2 regions of the Janthinobacterium lyxosi genome follow, and region 1 is predicted to be linked to the other one. Evidence: predicted binding sites of a transcription regulator. Region 1 holds the regulator's gene; the other holds the start of a gene.

Region 1 (13,712 bases):
CCCCAGCCTTTGCTTTTGGGTTGAAATTATTCCATCTATCCACCATTAAGAAAGCTCCCCATGTCCCGTATCGCCGCCACCTTTGCCCAATTAAAATCCAACAACAAGACCGGCCTGGTCACCTTCATTACCGCCGGCGATCCCGGTCCTGACGCCACCGTGCCCCTGATGCACGCGCTGGTTGAGGGCGGCGCCGATGTGCTGGAACTGGGCGTGCCGTTTTCCGACCCCATGGCCGAAGGCCCCGTCATCCAGCGCGCCTGCGAACGCGCCTTGAAATTCAATGTCGGCATTCACGATGTGTTTGGCTATGTGCGTCAGTTCCGTGTAACGAACCAGACGACGCCCGTGGTACTGATGGGCTATGCCAATCCCATCGAGCGTATTGGCAGCGCCGCGTTTATTGATGCAGCGCAAGCGGCCGGCGCCGATGGCGCCATCGTCGTCGACTATCCGCCGGAAGAGTGCGAGGAATTTGCCGCTGCCATGCGCGCTGCCGGCCTCGACCTGATCTTCCTGCTGGCGCCCACCTCGACCGAAGAGCGCATCGCGCAAGTGGCCAAGGTTGGCGGCGGCTTCAGCTATTATGTGTCGCTCAAGGGTGTCACGGGTGCAGGCAACATTGATACGGAACAGGTGGCAGAGCGCCTCGCGGCCATCCGCCAGCATGTAAAGTTACCCATCGGCGTGGGCTTCGGCATCCGCGATGGCGCCACGGCCAGGGCCGTGGCCAAGGTGGCCGATGCCGTCGTGATCGGCAGCCGCATCATCCAGGAGATTGAAAATGCCCCGCCAGGGGGCGCCGTGGACGCCGTGCGCAGCTTTACGGCAGGCATCCGCGCCGCACTGGACGCCTGAGCAAGCTTGCCGTTTACGCATTTGCGTTGGCGGCAAAGTTCGACAGCCCGGCGATAAACGGCTACACTTCGGCCACTGAATGCCTGTCATTGTGCAATAGATAAAATTTTTGGTGGCGCCCTGCGGGGCGTCGCCGTTTACCGTCTGCCGGGGGCGTCCACCGACGCTACCCCTACAAGGGCCCAAGGAGAAAATATGAGTTGGTTGGAAAAACTGCTGCCACCGCGCATACAGCGTTCTGATGCTGCCGCGCGCAAGACCATGCCGGAAGGCCTGTGGGTCAAGTGCCCGTCGTGCGAAGCCGTGCTGTACCGTACGGACCTGGAATCGAATTTGCATGTGTGTCCGAAATGCGACCATCACATGCGCATCCGCGCGCGTGAACGCCTCGACAGCTTGCTCGACGCGGGTGGCCGCTACGAAATCGGCCAGGAAATCCTGCCCGTCGACACCCTGAAGTTCAAGGATAGCAAGAAATACCCGGACCGCCTGAAGTCCGCCATGGAAGCGACGGGCGAGACGGATGCGATGGTCGTCTTGGGTGGCGCCATCATGAGCCTGCCAGTGGTCGTGGCGTGCTTCGAATTCGAATTCATGGGTGGCTCCATGGGCTCCGTCGTGGGCGAGCGCTTCGTGCGCGGCGCGCAAATCGCGCTGGAACAGAAAGTGCCGTTCATTTGCATCACCGCCACCGGTGGCGCGCGCATGCAGGAAGGCTTGCTCTCCCTGATGCAGATGGCGAAAACCACGGCCATGCTGACCAAGCTGTCGGAAAAGAAATTGCCATTCATCAGCGTGCTGACCGACCCGACCATGGGTGGCGTATCCGCTTCGTTTGCCTTCATGGGCGACGTCGTCATTGCCGAGCCGAAAGCGCTGATCGGCTTTGCCGGCCCGCGCGTGATTGAAAACACCGTGCGCGAAAAACTGCCGGAAGGCTTCCAGCGCGCCGAGTTCCTCGTCACCAAGGGCGCCGTCGACATGATCGTCGACCGCCGCAAGATGCGCGAAGAAATCGCCCGTCTGCTGGCCTTGTTGCAAAACCAGGCTGTCGAAGTACTGGCTTAATTTGATTTATCCCAAGACCTGAACTGCCGGGGTCGGACCCTAAGGGTGCGACCCCAGGCCTTGGTTTGGGTTACCTGTCTCATTGCTTCGCGCACTCTAATCAAGAAGTCTCCCATGCAAATCCTCCCCACCACCTTGCCGGACTGGCTCGCCATGCTGGAAACCCGCCATTCGGAAACCCAGATCAACATGGGCCTGGACCGCGTGCAAGCCGTCAAGGCGCGCATGCAGCTGGCTTTTACTTGCCCCGTGATCATGGTGGCGGGCACGAATGGCAAGGGTTCCACCTGCGCCATGCTGGAATCGGTGCTGTTGCGTGCCGGCTACAAAGTGGGGCTGTACATCAAGCCGCATTTTCTCGATTTTAACGAGCGCGCGCGCGTGCTGGGCGAGATGGCCAGCGACGAACAGCTCGTCGCCAGCTTCAACGCGGTCGAGACCGTGCGCGGCGACACGCCGCTGACGTATTTCGAATTCACCACCCTGGCGATTTTGCACCTGCTGTCGCAATCGAACCTGGACGTGGCCATCCTGGAAGTGGGGCTGGGTGGTCGTTTGGACGCGGTCAACGTGATCGACGCCGACGTGGCCATCGTCACCAGCATCGATATCGATCATACGGATTACCTGGGCGACACGCGCGAAGCCATCGGCTTTGAAAAGGCGGGCATCTTCCGACCGGGCAAGGCGGCCATCTGCAGCGACCCTGTGCCGCCGCAGTCCTTGATCGACCATGCCGAGGCCATCGGCGCCGACCTGTGGCTGATGGGCCGCGATTTCAATTATTCGGGCGACAAGCAGCAGTGGAACTATGGCGGGCGCGAGCAGCGCCGCAATTCGCTCGCGTATCCAAGCTTGCGCGGCGCCAACCAGATCCTCAATGCGACGGCCGTGCTGGCCGCGCTGGAAGTGCTGAAGCTGACACTGCCCGTGGGCGCGCAGGAAGTGCGCACTGGCCTGGTGACGGTGGAATTGCCTGGCCGCTTCCAGGTCTTGCCTGGCCGCCCCAGCGTGATCCTCGATGTGGCGCACAACCCGCACGCGGCCTCAGCGCTGAACCAGAACCTGGGCAATATGGGCTATCACCCGTACACCTATGCCGTGTTCGGCTCCATGCAGGACAAGGATATCGATGGCGTACTGGCCGCGATGAGCGAACATGTCGATCACTGGTGCCTGACGGGCTTGCCTTCGCCGCGCGCGGCGACGGCTTCCGAGCTGGCCGCCAAGGTGCAGATCATGCTGGAAGATAAGCCCGACAGCAGCGAACATACTGTGTCTATTTTCGATGATCCGGCACAAGCTTTTGCAAATGCAATGAGCCGGGCCGGTGAGAATGATAGAATTGTGGTCTTTGGTTCTTTCCTCACCGTCGCCGGCGTGATGAAGGCCCGAAAATCCTCACTTCACTGAAACGCACTCGACTGAAAATCACGCATGGGCTTGTTCTCGAAACTGTTTAAAAACAAGCAAGAATCCTCTGGCGAAGACAGCGGCTTTTATGTCCCTGGCGAAGCACAGTCGCCGACCCGCAAACGATCCGCCAACACCTCCGGTGGCGGCGGATCGCGCCGTGGCGGCAAGGAAGCGCCGGACCCGGTCTTGCCTGAAAAAAAGCGCGCACGCCGCCGTCTGGTCGGGGCCATCGCCCTGGCCCTGGGCGTGGCTGTCGGCTTGCCGATGCTGCTCGATTCCGAGCCGAAGGCGCCCTTCAACGATATCGCCATCGATATTCCATCGAAGGAAAAGGCTGCGCCCGCACCGGCACCCGTGCCGGCTGCCCCGGCCCAGGCCGCAGCGAATGGCCTGGACCAGTCCGAGGAAATCATCGACACGCCCCTGCCGCCAGCGGCCAGGCCCACGCCGGCACCGGCACCCGTGCTGGCGGCCGTCCAGCCTGCGCCTGCCAAGCCGGCCTATGTGGAACCGAAACCCGAGCCCAAGCCGGAGTCCAAGCCTGTCAAGGTGGAGCCAAAACCCGAGGCTAAGCACGAAACCAAGCCTGAGCCGAAACACGAGCCCAAGCCTGAGCCGAAGCATGAAGTAAAGCCGGAAGCCAAGCCTGAGGCTAAGCCTGCCAAGCCGGCGCAATCTGCCGACGATGCGGCGCGCGCCATGGCGATTCTGGAAGGCAAGCCACTCGACAAGCCGCAAGAAAAAGCACAAGACAAGGCCCACGACGCCGGCAACGGCAAGTTCGTGGTGCAGGTGGCAGCCCTGGCGACGCAGGACAAGGTCGATGAATTGCAGGACAAGCTGCGCGAAGCGGGCATCAAATCCTATACGCAGAAAGTCTCCAGCCCGGCGGGCGAGCGTATCCGCGTGCGCGTGGGGCCGTTCGGCAACCGCGAAGAGGCCGAAAAGACCCGCGCCAAGCTGCAAAAGCTGGGCCTGGGCGGCAGCCTGGTGCCGGCGTGATGTTGCAAGGCTGAGCGCGCGTGACGATCTTCGATTATCTGGTGCTGTTCGTGCTGGTGACGTCCGTGCTGATCAGCATGATGCGCGGCCTGGTCAAGGAAATACTGTCATTGGTCAGCTGGATTGTGGCTTTCGTCATTGCCAACGCGTATGGCGCCACCCTGGCGAAATTCCTGCCGGAAGCCGTGCCGGGCGAAGCCGTCCGCCTGCTGCTGGCCTTCGTGGTGCTGTTCATCGGCGTGCGCATTTTGATGGGATTGCTGTCCATGACGATCGACGCACTGGTCAAGGTGACGGGCCTGAGCCTGGCCGACCGCACCCTGGGCAGCCTGTTCGGCGTGGCGCGGGGCCTTGTGATCGTGCTGACCGCCGTCATCTTGTGTGGCATGACGTCCATACCGCAGCAGCCATTCTGGAAAAATGCCCTGCTCAGCCCGCTCGCGGAGCAGGGCGCGCGTGCCATCAAGCCTTATCTGCCTGCCGCTTACGCGCAGCATGTGAAATTTTGAATTTTTTTAAAATCAGTAGCACAGTTTAGGAGCACACCATGTGTGGCATCGTCGGCGTCGTTTCCCATCAACCTGTCAATCAATTGCTCTATGATGCATTGTTGCTTTTGCAGCATCGCGGTCAGGACGCGGCAGGGATTGCGACCAATCACAGCAGTATGTTTTCCATGCACAAGGCCAATGGCCTCGTGCGTGACGTCTTCCGTACGCGCAACATGCGTTCGCTGCAAGGCACGACGGGCATCGGCCATTGCCGCTACCCGACGGCCGGTTCGTCGAGCGAAGAGGAAGCACAGCCGTTTTATGTGAATGCACCGTTTGGTATCACCCTGGCGCACAATGGCAACCTGACCAACTGGGAACAGTTGAAACAGGAAATGTTCAAGAACGACCGCCGCCACATCAATACCGATTCCGATTCGGAAGTGCTGCTCAACGTGCTGGCGCATGAAATCCAGGAAGCGACGACGGGCCTGAACCTGGACCCGGAAGCCATCTTCAAGGCTATCACCGTGCTGAACCGCCGCGTCAAGGGCGGCTACGCTGCCGTCGCGCAAATCGCCGGCGTGGGCTTGCTGGCCTTCCGCGACCCGCACGGCATCCGTCCGCTATGCCTGGGCATCAATGAAACGGAGCAGGGTCCTGAATACCTGATCGCCTCCGAATCCGTGGCCCTGGAAGGTATGGGTTTCCGCTTCGTGCGCGACATCGGTCCCGGCGAAGCCGTCTTCATCGATGCCGACAAGAAATTGCACAGCGCCCAGTGCGCCGACAATGCTAGCCTGAATCCCTGCGTCTTCGAATTCGTCTACCTGGCCCGTCCCGACTCCGTCATCGACGGTGCCTCGGTGTACGCCACGCGCCTGAAAATGGGCGAATACCTGGCTGAAAAGATCCGTGCCGAATTGCCTGACGTGCATATCGACGTGGTCATGCCAATTCCCGATTCCTCGCGTCCGGCCGCCATCCAGCTGGCACTGGCGCTGAACCTGGAATACCGCGAAGGCTTCATCAAGAACCGCTACATCGGCCGTACCTTCATCATGCCGGGCCAGGCGGCGCGCAAGAAATCCGTGCGCCAGAAGCTCAACGCGATTCCATCCGAATTCAAGGATAAAGTGGTGTTGCTGGTCGACGATTCCATCGTGCGCGGCACCACCAGCCGTGAAATCGTGCAGATGGCGCGTGAAGCGGGTGCGAAGAAAGTCATCTTCGCCTCGGCCGCGCCACCGGTGATCTACCCGAACGTGTATGGCATCGACATGCCGACGCGCGACGAACTGATCGCCTACGGCCGCACGACGGAAGAAGTGTGCCGCGAAATTACGGCCGATTACCTGGTATACCAGGATATCGGCGCGCTCAAGCAGGCGATTGCCGATGTCAATCCGGCACTGACGAACTTCGAGGCCTCGTGCTTCGATGGCGTGTACGTGACGGGCGACGTGTCGCAGGAATACCTGGACCGCCTGGAATATGCGCGCCACCATCCGAAGGCGGCAGCGCCCGAAGATACGCCACGTTCCCAGCTGAACCTGAACCTGGCGACAACGGAAGCATAAGTAACCTGCCCGGCCTGCGCCGGGTTTTTTTTCTGCGATCATGAACGATAAAAAAAACTACGGCTTTACCACCACCATCCTGCATAACGACCGTCGCAAGGGCATCGAACATGGCTCGCTGCACAAGCCTGTGCATACCTCCGTCGCGTTCGGCTACGGCGATGCGCGCCAGCTCGCTTCCGTGTTCCAGGGCAAGGAGCCGGGCTTTCGCTATGGCCGCCAGGGCAATCCGACCGTTTCCGCGCTGGAAGACAAGGTCAACAAGATGGAAGACGGCGTGGCGACCCTGTGCTTCGCCACCGGCATGGGCGCCATCGGCGCCGTAGTGCAATCCTTGCTACGCGCGGGCGACCATGTGGTGTCGTCGGCTTTTCTGTTTGGCAATACCAACAGCCTGTGGCAAACGGTGACGGGGCAGGGCATCGCCGTGTCGTTTGTCGATGCTACCGATGTGGCCAACGTGGCCGCCGCCATCACGCCGGCCACGCGCATCGTGTTCGTGGAAACCATCGCCAATCCGCGCACGCAGATCGCCGACCTGGCGAAGATCGGCGCGCTGTGCAAGGAACGTGGCATCTTGTATATCGTCGACAACACCATGACGACGCCGTACCTGTTCCGCCCGAAAGCGGTGGGCGCGGGCCTGGTAGTCAATGCGTTGACCAAATCCATCGGCGGCCACGGCAATGCGCTGGGTGGCAGCTTGACGGACACGGGCGTGTTCGACTGGAAGCAGTACCCGAACATTTTCGAGAATTACAAGAAGGCGGCGCCCGCGCAGTGGGGTATCGCGCAAATCCGCGCCAAGGCCTTGCGCGACTTTGGCGCCTCGCTGGGACCGGAAGCGGCGCACCATATCGCTGTCGGCGCGGAAACCATGGCCTTGCGCATGGAGCGCACCTGCTCGAACGCCCTGGCGCTGGCCACCATGCTGGCCGCCGACCCGCGCGTGGCTGCCGTGCATTACCCGGGCTTGATGTCGCACCCGCAGCATGCGCTGGCGAGCGACTTGTTCCGCAGCTATGGTTCCCTGTTCAGCTTTGAGCTGACAGACGGCATCGACTGCTTCGATTTCCTCAATCGTCTCAATCTTGCCATTCCAGCGAGCAACCTCGGCGACACGCGCACCCTGGTCATTCCCGTCGCCCACACGATTTTCTACGAGATGGGTGCCGAGCGCCGCGCCAGCATGGGCATTGCCGAATCGCTGATCCGCGTGTCCGTCGGTATCGAGGACGAAGCTGATTTATTGGAAGACTTCCGCCAGGCGCTGGACGCATAACAAGCCGCGCAAATGAAAAGGGCCGCAACAGTCATGCTGTTGCGGCCCTTTGTATGTTGAATGCTTAATGCCAGCTGCGCATCAGTCCGACGGCCAGGCCTTCCAGGGCGAATTCATCTTCCGGCGACACGGTAATGACCTTGAAATCGGGGTTTTCCGGCAGCAGTTCGATGACCGAACCCGTTTTCCTGTAGCGCTTGACGGTGACTTCGTCGCCGATGCGGGCGACGACGATCTGGCCGTTCTTGGCGCTATCGACTTTCTTGACGGCCAACAAATCGCCATCCATGATGCCGGCGTCGCGCATGGACCAGCCGCGTACCTTCAGCAGGAAGTCGGGCTTGGCCGAAAACAGGGCCGGGTCCACGTTGTAGCTCGCTTCCAGGTTTTCCTGTGCCAGGATGGGCGAGCCGGCAGCCACGCGGCCGATCAGCGGCAGCGACATCAGCAGTGCTGCCGGCACCTTCGACGGTAGCGTGTCGGCGGCTGCACTTGCCGCCGCACCGATCAGGCGGATGCCGCGCGAGGTGCCGGGCGAAATCTCGATCGCGCCCTTGCGGGCCAGGGCTTGCAAATGCTCTTCGGCCGCATTGGCCGATTTGAAACCCAATTCATTGGCGATTTCGGCACGGGTCGGAGGGAAGCCCGTATTTTCAATCGCGTCCTTGATCAGGTTCAGGATTTGTTCTTGTCGTGCTGTCAGCTTGATCATGAGCGGTGGGTGCATACTAAAATGCTGTCTATATGAACAGTCTGTATTTTTGTACAGTATCGCCCACTATGCAAGGGGATTTCCGTGTTTTCGGCGAATTTCGCAAGAAATACTTGTCCGCGGGCGGAAAGCATGGTGGCGCACGGGCTTTCCGGGCGCTTGTGGAAGGAATGATTGAAACGTTTGCAAAAGGCGGTTATAATCTCCGGCTGACCTTCCCACACCCGTCTTGACGCCGGGGTGGGCGATTATCAATCCGACCTGAAGGAGTTTGCATGCGTCATTATGAAATAGTCTTTATCGTCCATCCGGACCAAAGCGAGCAAGTGCCCGCGATGATCGAACGCTACAAAGCCAGCGTAACCACCCGCGGCGGTTCGGTTCACCGCGTGGAAGATTGGGGCCGCCGTCAAATGGCTTACTCGATCCAAAAGCTGCCTAAAGCACACTACATCTGCCTGAACATCGAATGCGACAACGAGACCCTGGTCGAGTTGGAAACAGCATTCAAATTCAATGATGCCGTGTTGCGTCACCTGACCGTTAAAATGAAGAAAGCTGAAACAGCTCCTTCGCCGATGATGAAATCGGTACAACGCGAAGACGCGGCCAAAAGCCACCGCACCGAAGCACCAGCAGCCGCTCCAGCCGCCGCCGCAGCTTAATTCTTGACCAGGATCGTGCGCTGAACCAGCTACAAGTAACCGCCATCATTGCCGAGCGCGAAATATTGCGCTATACCCCGGCAGGGCTGCCGATTGTGAATGCAGTACTGCAACACAGTTCGCAGCAGATGGAAGCAGGGATTGCCCGTTTGACCGAGTTTGATGTTGCCGCGCTAGCCGCTGGTGAAATATCAGGCCGGTTCAGCCAGGCAAGCTTGGGCGGGGTCTATCAGTTCACGGGTTTCCTGGCCAGGAAGAGCCGCAACAGCAAGAGTTTGGTGTTTCACATCATTGATTTTAGTGCAGTCACTTTGACTAGCGCATTTTAGATACAGGAGCCTGACATGGCATTCGGTAAAAAGTTCGACAAAAATAAGCTCAAGCTTAAAGAAAAACGCAAACAGCAAAATCCGTTGTTCAAACGCAAGAAGTTCTGCCGCTTCACCGCAGCTCACGTTGAGCAAGTCGACTACAAAGACGTCGACACGCTGAAAGACTTCGTCCAAGAAAACGGCAAGATCATGCCAGCACGCCTGACCGGTACCAAAGCGCACTACCAGCGCCAAGTCGACACCGCAATCAAGCGCGCTCGCTTCCTCGCGCTGCTGCCATACACCGATCTGCACCACGCTTAATCGGTCAGATATTCCTGGAGAAGAACTATGCAAATCATTCTGTTAGAAAAAGTTGTTAACGTCGGCAACCTCGGCGAAGTCGTCAAAGTCAAAGACGGTTACGCACGTAACTTCCTGATCCCGCAACGCCTGGCACGTCGTGCTACGGCAACCGCTGTGGCTGAATTCGAAGTCAAGCGCGCCGAACTGGAAAAAGCTGCTGCCGCCAAACTGGCCGCATCGCAAGCCCAGGGCGAAAAACTGAGCGGCCTGACCGTTCAAGTTGCTCAAAAAGCTGGCGTCGATGGCCGTCTGTTCGGTTCCGTTACCAACTTCGACATCGCTGAAGCGCTGACCAAGCAAGGTTTTGCTGTTGAAAAAGCACAAATCCGCATGCCTACCGGCCCGCTGAAGATCGTTGGCGAGCACAACGTTTCGGTTGCTCTGCACACCGACGTGGTCGTGGAAGTTGTTATCGCTGTCGTTCCAGACGCGAACGCGTAATCGTCTGCGGGCCTGGCCCGCAAGCGCTACCGTACTGTCAAGCATGATGAAAAGCCGGGTTCGCCCGGCTTTTTTGTGGCCTTTTTTTCGCTCAATTTCAGCCCTTTATTTTTGCCAGCACGCCGAAGCGGGTATAATTCGCGCCATGAACGCCCCCTCTGATCCGCAACTAGATTCCCTCCGTATTCCGCCGCATTCGATCGAAGCAGAACAATCCGTTATCGGTGGTCTGCTGCGCGACAATGCAGCATATGACCGCATCGCCGACTTCATGCATGCGGAGGATTTCTATCGCTATGACCATCGCATCATCTTCGAGCAAATCGTCAAGATGATTAACGGCTCCAGGCCAGCCGATGTCATTACTGTTTTTGAAACCCTGACCCAGCTCGGCAAGGCCGATGATGTGGGCGGACTCGCTTACCTGAACGCCATGGCGCAAAACACGCCATCGGCCGCGAACATCCGGCGTTACGCCGAGATCGTGCGCGACCGCGGCGTGCTGCGTAAACTCATCACCGTCGCCGACGATATTTCCGGCACGGCCTTCAGCCCGCAAGGCAAGGAAGTCAAGCAGATGCTTGACGAGGCCGAGTCGAAGATCTTCGCCATCGCCGAAGAAGGCGCGCGCGGCGCCCAGGGCTGGACCGCCATCCAGCCCCTGCTGACGCAGGTGGTCGAGCGCATTGACGAACTGTACAGCCGCGACAACCAGAGTGAAATCACGGGCGTGCCCACCGGTTTCATCGACCTGGACCGCATGACCTCCGGTCTGCAGCCGGGCGACCTGGTGATCGTGGCGGGCCGTCCTTCGATGGGCAAGACGGCGTTTTCCGTCAACATCGGCGAAAACGTGGCCATCGACAGCGGCTTGCCCGTGGCCGTGTTCTCGATGGAGATGGGCGGCGCCCAGCTGGCCATGCGTATGCTCGGCTCCGTCGGGCAGCTCGACCAGCACCGCCTGCGCACGGGCCGCCTGAATGATGAAGACTGGCCACGCCTGACGAATGCGATTCAAAAGATGAACGACGCGCAGTTGTACATCGATGAAACGCCGGCGCTCAATTCCATCGAATTGCGCGCCCGCTCGCGCCGTTTGTCGCGTCAATGCGGCAAGCTGGGCCTGATCATCGTCGATTACTTGCAGCTGATGTCGGCCAATTCCCCTGGCGATAACCGCGCCACGGAGATTTCCGAGATTTCGCGGGGCTTGAAAGGGCTGGCGAAAGAACTCGGTTGTCCCGTGATCGCGCTGTCACAGCTGAACCGCTCGCTGGAGCAACGCCCGAACAAGCGTCCCGTGATGTCGGACTTGCGCGAATCGGGCGCTATTGAGCAGGATGCCGACGTGATCCTGTTCATTTACCGTGACGAGGTGTATAACCCCGACTCGCCAGACAAGGGAACGGCCGAAATCATCATCGGTAAACAACGTAACGGTCCGATCGGCAGCATTCGCCTCACCTTCATGGGGCAGTACACCAAATTTGGCAATTACAGTGGTGGCCTGGCGCTTTACCAAGGCGACTAAGACTCAGCAGCACTGATATTCCATTGGCCGCCCCCTCATACGGGGCGGCTTTCTGTAGTAAATAACACGACTCAATGCTTAACGGAGAATGACATGTTTGGACGCTTGATGCCCACTGAGGGCAAGTTTTTTGAATTGTTTAACCAGCACGCGGAACTGTGCGTGAAGGGCGCTAAAGAAATGCTCGGCCTGATGACCAATTTCGACGACCTGGAAAACCGCGTACATGCGATCGAAAGCATCGAGAAACAGGCGGACAAAGTCACCTACGCCACCGTGGAAATGCTGCACAAGACCTTCATCACGCCGATCGACCGCGACGACATCCATCAACTGATCACGCGCCAGGACGACATCCTCGACTTGCTGGAAGACGCGGCGCAAACCGTTTCGCTGTACGACCTGAAAGCCGTCACGCCGGAAGCCAAGCGCCTGGCCGAACTGGTGCTGGCCTGTACCGAAAAAGTGCGCGACGCCGTCGCCATGCTGCACAACATGGACAACTCGCGCAAGATTGTCGCCATCTGCGAAGAGATCGACCGCCTGGAATCGGACGCCGACCACGTGATGCGCGCCGCCATGTCCAAACTGTTCCGCGACGAACCGGACGTGCGCAACTTGATCAAGATGAAAGCGATCTACGAAATTCTGGAAACCGTGACCGACCGTTGCGAAGATGTGTCCAATATTATCGAAGGCATCATCGTCGAAAACGCTTAATCGGCGTCTGTCCTGAATCAGAATCAGAAAAGAAAAATACATGCAAACCCTCCAAATGAGCATTTACGTGCTAGGCCTGCTTGTCCTCCTGGCGCTGCTATTTGACTTCATGAACGGCTTCCACGATGCCGCCAACGCGATCGCCACGGTGGTCTCGACGGGTGTATTGAAACCGCAGACCGCGGTTGCCATGGCTGCCACTTTCAACTTCGTCGCCATTTTTGTGTTCCACCAGCTGACCGTGGCCGCCACTGTGGGCAAGGGCACCATCGACCCCACGGTGATCGACCAGTATGTGATCTTTGGCGCGCTGATGGGCGCCATCGTCTGGAACCTCGTTACCTGGTACTACGGCATTCCATCGTCGTCCTCGCACGCCCTGATCGGCGGCCTGGTGGGCGCCGCCGTCGCCAAGTCGGGCACGGGCGCGCTGATTTCGGCCGGCCTGTGGAAAATCGTGCTGTTCATCGTGCTCTCGCCGGTGCTGGGCTTTATCTTCGGTTCCATCATGATGTTGCTCGTGTCGTGGATATTTGTGCGTTCGACGCCGCGCAAGGTCGATAAATGGTTCCGCCGCCTGCAACTGGTGTCGGCGGCGGCGTACAGCCTGGGCCACGGCGGCAACGATGCGCAAAAGACCATCGGCATCATCTGGATGCTGCTGATCGCCGCCGGCTACTCGAGCGCCTCGGACGCCATGCCGCCGCTGTGGGTCATCATCTCGTGCTACACGGCCATCAGTTTCGGCACCCTATTCGGTGGCTGGCGCATCGTCAAGACCATGGGCCAGAAGATCACCAAGCTCAAACCGGTGGGCGGCTTTTGCGCCGAAACGGGCGGCGCCATCACGCTGTTCATTTCGACGGCAATGGGCATTCCCGTGTCGACCACGCATACCATCACGGGCGCCATCGTCGGCGTCGGCTCGGCGCAGAAAATGTCGGCCGTACGCTGGGGCGTGGCGGGCAACATCGTCTGGGCCTGGGTCTTCACGATTCCCGCATCCGCGTTTGTTGCCGCAGTCGCCTGGTGGATTGGCCACCATATAATGTAATGGATAGCCAACGCCAGTAAAAAGGGAGCCTTGCGGCTCCCTTTTTTATGGTGCGCCCGGCAGGGCGCACTTACTTGGAGGTGCAAGTCCTCTACTCGCCCGACAAGGGGAAGAGTTAGCCGAACGGCAAGGGTGTCGCGGGCGACTGCGAATCTGGAGGAAGCCGAAGGCAAAGCGCTGGCCTGACGAACAGGAAGCGGATACGAGGCGGCGCA
Region 2 (6,057 bases), on a different contig from region 1:
AGTGTACTCACAGATGGGCAGATTTTCCAGATGCAGCGCAAACGCAGCTGGCAAGCACGCTGCCCCATCTGCAGCGCCCATTCACGCAACGCTGCCAATCCACGCTATCATGCGCGTCATTCTCCACTGACATCGTGACCACATCATGACTTTGCGCATACTCGCCACTGGCGGCACTTTCGACAAACACTACAACGAATTGAACGGTACCCTGGGCTTTTCCGACAGTCATTTGCCGGCAGCGATTGCCCGCGCGCGCATGACGGCACCCGTGGCCTTGGAGCAACTGCCACTGCTCGATTCGCTCGACATGCAGGATGCGGACCGCCAGCGCGTGCTGGCCTCGTGCCGCGCGGCACAGGAAAAAGCCATCGTCATCATCCACGGCACCGACACCATGCGCGAAACGGCGCAAGTGCTGGGCGCGGCGAACCTGCAGCAAACGGTGATTTTGACGGGCGCCATGATTCCCTACGAAATCGACAATTCCGATGCCCTGTTCAACCTGGGCTTTGCCTGCGGCGTGGCGCAAACCTTGCCAGCGGGCGTGTACGTGGCCATGAATGGCCAGATCTTCGCCTGGGACAATGTGCAAAAGAACCGCGCCGCCGGCGTGTTCCAGCCCTTGTAAGCCGATGGCAAGACAGGACTTAACATGGCTTCGCCCCCCGTTACGCCGATCCGATGCTGCGCACGTTCTACATCACCGGTTCGTACAAGTTCTAATAAGAACATGAATTGACGGGTCTTGAAAGCGCCTTGCACTTCACCGTGCAAGGCGCTTTTTCTTGTCGCACAGCTATTTTGTTACCTGGACATTCAGATAACGATAATGGCTCTCGCCGTATTCTTTCGATACCGTACGCAATTGCACTGCAACGCCGAGGTCATGCAGCAAGGCACTCTCGACCACATACGCATTTTTCTGCCAGGTACAGACAAAGCGCGTCGCTTCGCCTTGCAGACTGGCGGAAATCGTACTGGCCTGTAAGGTATCCTGCACTTCACACAGCGTGCTCAGATGCTCCGGCCGCTCGCCCGGCTTGGCAGGCACATTGATTGTGGTCAGATTGGCCTGAAAGCGGGTGCCCGGCAACAAATTCGCCGGCAACGATAGCGACAGGTTCGAAGTGGCCAGATAGCTGTTGCTGACATCGCCCTTCTCTGCGGCCCGCAACTGAAACTGGCCCGCAATCTGCAGGCGCTGCATGGTAAAGGTGCTGTAATGCTCGTTCACGCCGACCAGCCCATCGCGCACGCGCCACTCTTGATCGACCACGGACCTTTCCTCAGGCTTGCCGGGCGTTGTCGACTCCTGGGAAAAATGCAGCGTCTTGAAGCGCGGCTGCCAGACAGGCGCCGCCGCCAGGGCCGCTTGCGATGCGGCCAGCACCTGCGGCGGCAACGGTGCATTGTCGAACGCGCCCGTGGCATTCGGGGCCGCCGGATACTCGCTGGCGTCGATGTCGGGACGCGCCTCGCGCAACAGGGTGGCGTCGACACCGCCCTGCAGAGAGCACCCCACGCGCACGACGCCGTCCAGCTCTCCGTGCGGCTCGATCAGGAACACGCGTTCGACCTTGTCGCGCCCGGCCGCCACGCCGGAGGCGGACGCAAACGCCTGCCATGGGCCACCGGGCAGGCGCACCTCGGAGCGCACATATGCGCCATCATCGGCGCGCATGCGCCGGGCATCGTGCAGCAGGGGCTGAAGTTGCCGGTACACCTCGTCGACCTTGCCGGCGACAAGGAAGGCCCAACTGTAATAGTGCCCCAGGCTGCCCAGATCCGACACTTCATCGGTGTAGCCAAGCAAGGTCAAACCGCCAGCGCGCAAGGGAGTGGCAAACAGGATACTGCCGGCCTTGGCCTGATAACGGTTGGGCACCTTGATCCAGCTGGTATCGCCGCGCGTGGCCAACGGCACGCTATCGGCCAAAGCCGCGCCGTCCTGGTGCAAGCTGCGGAAAAAAGAGGCATCGCAAGCACTCAGCTCGCGCAAGGTGGCGTCGGATATTTGCGCCTGGGCGGCGGCCATCTGCATGGCCCCGAGGATAAAGGCGCCGCAACAGCGCTGGAAATACTTGTGCATGAGTTAATGTGGAAATAATTAATGTCAGGATAGTAACGATATCACAGTAATATTATTTCCACATGGAAAATACCTGCACACTATCGCAAGCGGTTTCCCAATACAAAACGGCCCGCTGGGCAATGCCAGCGGGCCATCCGTCACGCATAAATGCTTATGCTTACGCCGTCGCTTCGCCGCCCAGGGCTTCGACCACGTCGGCCATCAGCTTGCTCAGCTCGCCCGTCATCAGCATCACGTCGCCGTCGAAACGCTCGTCGTCGTTCTTCGTGCTCGATTCCGTTTCCTTGATCACGTCCAGCGGCTTGACGCTCTTGATGGCCAGGGACTCCGTCAGCACAAACGAGATCTTGTCGTTCCACGTCATGGCCAGGCGCGTGCACTGCTTGCCGGCGGCGATGTGGCGGCGCACGTCGTCCGCTTCCAAAGTGTGGCGCACATAGCGCACGGTGGCCTTGCTTTCGCCCGTGGCGCGCAATTCCGTGTCCATGTCGACCGTGAAGCCGGCAGGCGCATCATCGGCCTGCAGCCATTCCGTCATCACCGCCACGGGCGAGCGCTGCACGCGCAGGCTTTCCAGCGGCAGTTTGTCGACGGCTTTCAGCAGCAGCTTGATGACTTCATCGGCCTTTGCCGGGCTGGCGGCATCGACCACCAGCCAGCCATTGACAGGGTCGATCCAGGTCCAGACGTTGCTGCGGATGCTGAAGGCGCGCGGCAGCAACTCGTCGGCCACGCGCTCCTTCAATTCCTTCATGGCTTTCTTGCCAGGCGCAAAGCCTTGCGCTTCTTCCATCTCGGCAGCGCGGGCCTTGGCCACCTGGTTGATGACGGTCGCTGGCAGCAGTTTCTTTTCCGTGCCCAGCAAGATCAACATTTGCTTGTTGACAACATGGACCAGGCCGCCGTTCGGGCGTGGCGTATCCCAGCCCTGGCGCATCAGATCCATGCTGGTCGCCGGCGTAAATTTGTTCGAGGACAAGGCCTCTTCCAGTTGTTCTGGCGTATAAGCCCACGGTGCGGGCAGGCGGTAAATCTGAAGATTCTTGAACCACATAGTTTTTTGTCTTCCGTTTGTTTCAGTAGTGCCAGGGGAACGCCATTCTACACTTTCGACGTGAAAATGCCGTCAAAAGCGCAGTCCGGCGCGGTATGTATCTTGTAGGAAACGCCGCTAGAGGCTGGGAAACAGCTCCGCCTGGGCCGGCGCCTGCCGCGTCACCACGGCCGGATCGCACAAGGTCGAGATGCGCACGCCCAGCAGGCGGATTTTCTTTTCAAATGGCACGCGCCGCAGGCAATCGCGGCTGGCGCGCAGGATCGCGGCGGCGTCCGCCGTGGCGCTGGGCAGGGTGATGTCGCGCGTGACGGTGCTGAAATCCTCGAAGCGCAGCTTGATGCCCACCGTGCGCCCCGCCAGTGATTGCTTGTCGAGGTCGCCCGCCACGCGCGTACACAGGCTTTCCAGCTTTTCCGACAGGGTGGCGCGGTCGCGCACCACCTGCAAATCGCGCTCGAACGTCGTTTCGCGGCTGACGGACTTGGTTTCCCGACTCGTCTGCACGGGCCGCTCGTCGATGCCCAGCGCCGCCTGGCGCAGCCAGCCCGTGTACAGGTCGCCGAACTGCGTGCGCAGCATGGCCAGATCGGCTTGCGCCAGTTCACCGATGCTGACAATGCCCAAGGCTTCCAGCTTGGCCGTGGCCTTCGGGCCGATGCCGTTGATCTTTTTCGCCGGCAAGGGCCACACGCGCGTTTCAACATCCTCGGGCGACAACATGGTGAGCCCGTCGGGTTTTTCCAGGTCGGAACAGATTTTTGCCAGCAATTTATTGGGCGCCAGGCCGATCGAGCACGACAGGCCCGTCGCCTCGAACACGGCCGCCTTCAGGCGCGCCGCCATGGCCGGCGCCTGCTCGCCGTATTCGGTCAGGTCGACATAGATTTCATCGATGCCCACGTTCTGGATGATGGGGCACAGATGGGCCACGGCTTGCTTGAAGCGGGCCGAATACTCGCGGTAGGCTTCGAAATCGGCCGGCAGCAAGATGCTGTCGGGCGCCAGCTTGGCCGCCTTCATGATGCCCATGGCGGAAAACACGCCGAACTTACGCGCTGCATAGGTCGACGTGGTGACGACGCCGCGCCCCACGTAATCGCGCATGCGCGCAAACTGCCGCGTGCCATCCTCCAGCAGCACGGGCTGCTCCAGCCGGCCGCCACCGATGACGACGGCTTCGCCGCGCAATTCCGGATACTTCAACAGTTCCACGGAGGCAAAGAAGGCGTCCATGTCCAGGTGGGCAATCCAGCGGCGGGCTTCAGGGAGTGTGGGGGCAGATAGGGTCAAGGGGCACCTCGCGGCGGATCGGCTTGCCTTTATTGCGGCAAGATACTGTGCATGCATACAGTATTGCCGGAAATGGCCACGGATGCAAGATGAAACGAACGCGGCGCGACGGCGGCGGCGATCAGCGGTTGTTTTTCTCAATGGCAAGATTACAATCCTGACACAACTATTCAAAGGAGTCGCCTTGTCCATCACCCATCACGCTTCGCGCCGCCGGCCCGTCTGGTCATCCATCCTGCCGGCCCTGCTACTGTCCACGCTGGCGCCATCCGCGCTGGCCGCCGATGCCACCACTACCGTTGCCACGGCCACCGCGCCTGTCGCCGCCAAGACGGCCTGGCAGGAAACGCGCCACGGCACGGTCGTCACGGACGACTACCGCTGGCTGCAAAAGAAAACCGATCCTGCCGTCATCGATTACCTGAATGCGGAAAACGCCTACACGGCCGCCGTCACGGCCCCGATCCAGCCGCTGGCCGACAAGGTGACTGCGGAAGTCAAGGGCCGCATGCAGGAAGTGGACCTGTCCGTGCCCACGCGCCAAGGTAACTTTTACTATTACACGCGCACGGAAGCGGGCAAGCAATACGCTATCCACTGCCGCCGCCCTGTCGGCGCCAGTGGCGCCTACGATGCGCAGGCGGCCGAAGAGATCTTGCTGGACCAGAATCAATTGGCCGAAGGCCACAAATTCTTTGCCGTGCGCGCGTTTGCCATCAGCCCGAATGAACAATTGCTGGCCTACAGCACCGACACGACGGGTTTCCGCCAGTACGAACTGCACGTCAAGGATTTGAAGACGGGCAAGTTGCTGGGCGACACCATGCCACGCGTCACCTCGCTGGCCTGGGCGGCGGACAATGCCACCCTGATGCTGACCCAGGAAGACGCCACCACCAAGCGCGCGGACCGATTGTTCCGCCTGCCCTTGGGCGGCACGCTGCAGCAGGTCTACCACGAGCCAGTGGAACAGTTCTCCATCGGCGTGAGCCGCACGCACGACAAGCGCTTCTTCGTGCTGACCTCCCGCAGCACGGATACCACCGAAGTACTGCTGTTGCCAACGAGCAAGCCAGAAGGCAATTTCCAGAGCGTGCTGAAACGCGAAAAAGGCCACCGCTACGTCGTCGAGCACCGCGACGGCCAGCTGTATATTCTCACCAACAAGGAGGCGAAGAATTTCCGTGTCGTCAGCGCGCCGCTGTCCGCGCCGCAGCCGAAGAATTGGAAACCCGTCGTGCCGCACAACAAGGACGCCGTGATCCAGTCCATCGACGTGTTCCAGGGCTACCTGGTGGTGATGGAAAAAGCGCGCGCCCTGAACCGCGCGCGCATCTTTGACTTTGCGCAAAAGAATTGGAAGACGGTGCAGTTCGACGACCCCGTCTACCTGGCTACGGCGGCCGGCACGCCGGAATTTTCCGCCACGCAATTTCGCATGTCCTACCAGTCGCCCGTCACGCCGCCCACGGTGATTGACGTCAACATGCAAGACGGCAAGCGCACGGTGCTGAAACAGCAGGAAATCGTCGGCGGCTTTGATGGCAGCCGCTACACCACGCAGCGCTTGTGGGTAAAGGCGCGCGATGGCGTGCAAGTGCCGCTGTGGATCGTC

Evidence for each region. The regulator LexA, encoded in region 1, represses DNA repair genes until DNA is damaged. The targets are predictions, from matches to a motif close to ACTGTATNNNNATACAGT.
Region 2: the regulator LexA is predicted to act here: its motif matches at 4,487-4,504, upstream of dinB (DNA polymerase IV).

What each region holds. Positions count from the first base shown of each region.
Region 1 covers NZ_JBNYXM010000003.1:93,747-107,458, reverse strand. Annotated here, with positions in the region: gene trpA (tryptophan synthase subunit alpha) at 61-858, shown strand; gene accD (acetyl-CoA carboxylase, carboxyltransferase subunit beta) at 1,054-1,926, shown strand; gene folC (bifunctional tetrahydrofolate synthase/dihydrofolate synthase) at 2,041-3,339, shown strand; gene ACQ4WP_RS03825 (SPOR domain-containing protein) at 3,364-4,344, shown strand; gene ACQ4WP_RS03820 (CvpA family protein) at 4,365-4,853, shown strand; gene purF (amidophosphoribosyltransferase) at 4,892-6,415, shown strand; gene ACQ4WP_RS03810 (cystathionine gamma-synthase family protein) at 6,456-7,697, shown strand; gene lexA (transcriptional repressor LexA) at 7,762-8,409, opposite strand; gene rpsF (30S ribosomal protein S6) at 8,685-9,074, shown strand; gene priB (primosomal replication protein N) at 9,095-9,403, shown strand; gene rpsR (30S ribosomal protein S18) at 9,419-9,709, shown strand; gene rplI (50S ribosomal protein L9) at 9,737-10,192, shown strand; gene ACQ4WP_RS03780 (replicative DNA helicase) at 10,338-11,723, shown strand; gene ACQ4WP_RS03775 (DUF47 domain-containing protein) at 11,817-12,443, shown strand; gene ACQ4WP_RS03770 (inorganic phosphate transporter) at 12,484-13,497, shown strand.
Region 2 covers NZ_JBNYXM010000015.1:129,324-135,380, reverse strand. Annotated here, with positions in the region: gene ACQ4WP_RS17665 (asparaginase domain-containing protein) at 146-631, shown strand; gene ACQ4WP_RS17660 (hypothetical protein) at 800-2,092, opposite strand; gene ACQ4WP_RS17655 (recombination-associated protein RdgC) at 2,253-3,149, opposite strand; gene dinB (DNA polymerase IV) at 3,267-4,442, opposite strand; gene ACQ4WP_RS17645 (S9 family peptidase) at 4,627-6,057, shown strand, end outside.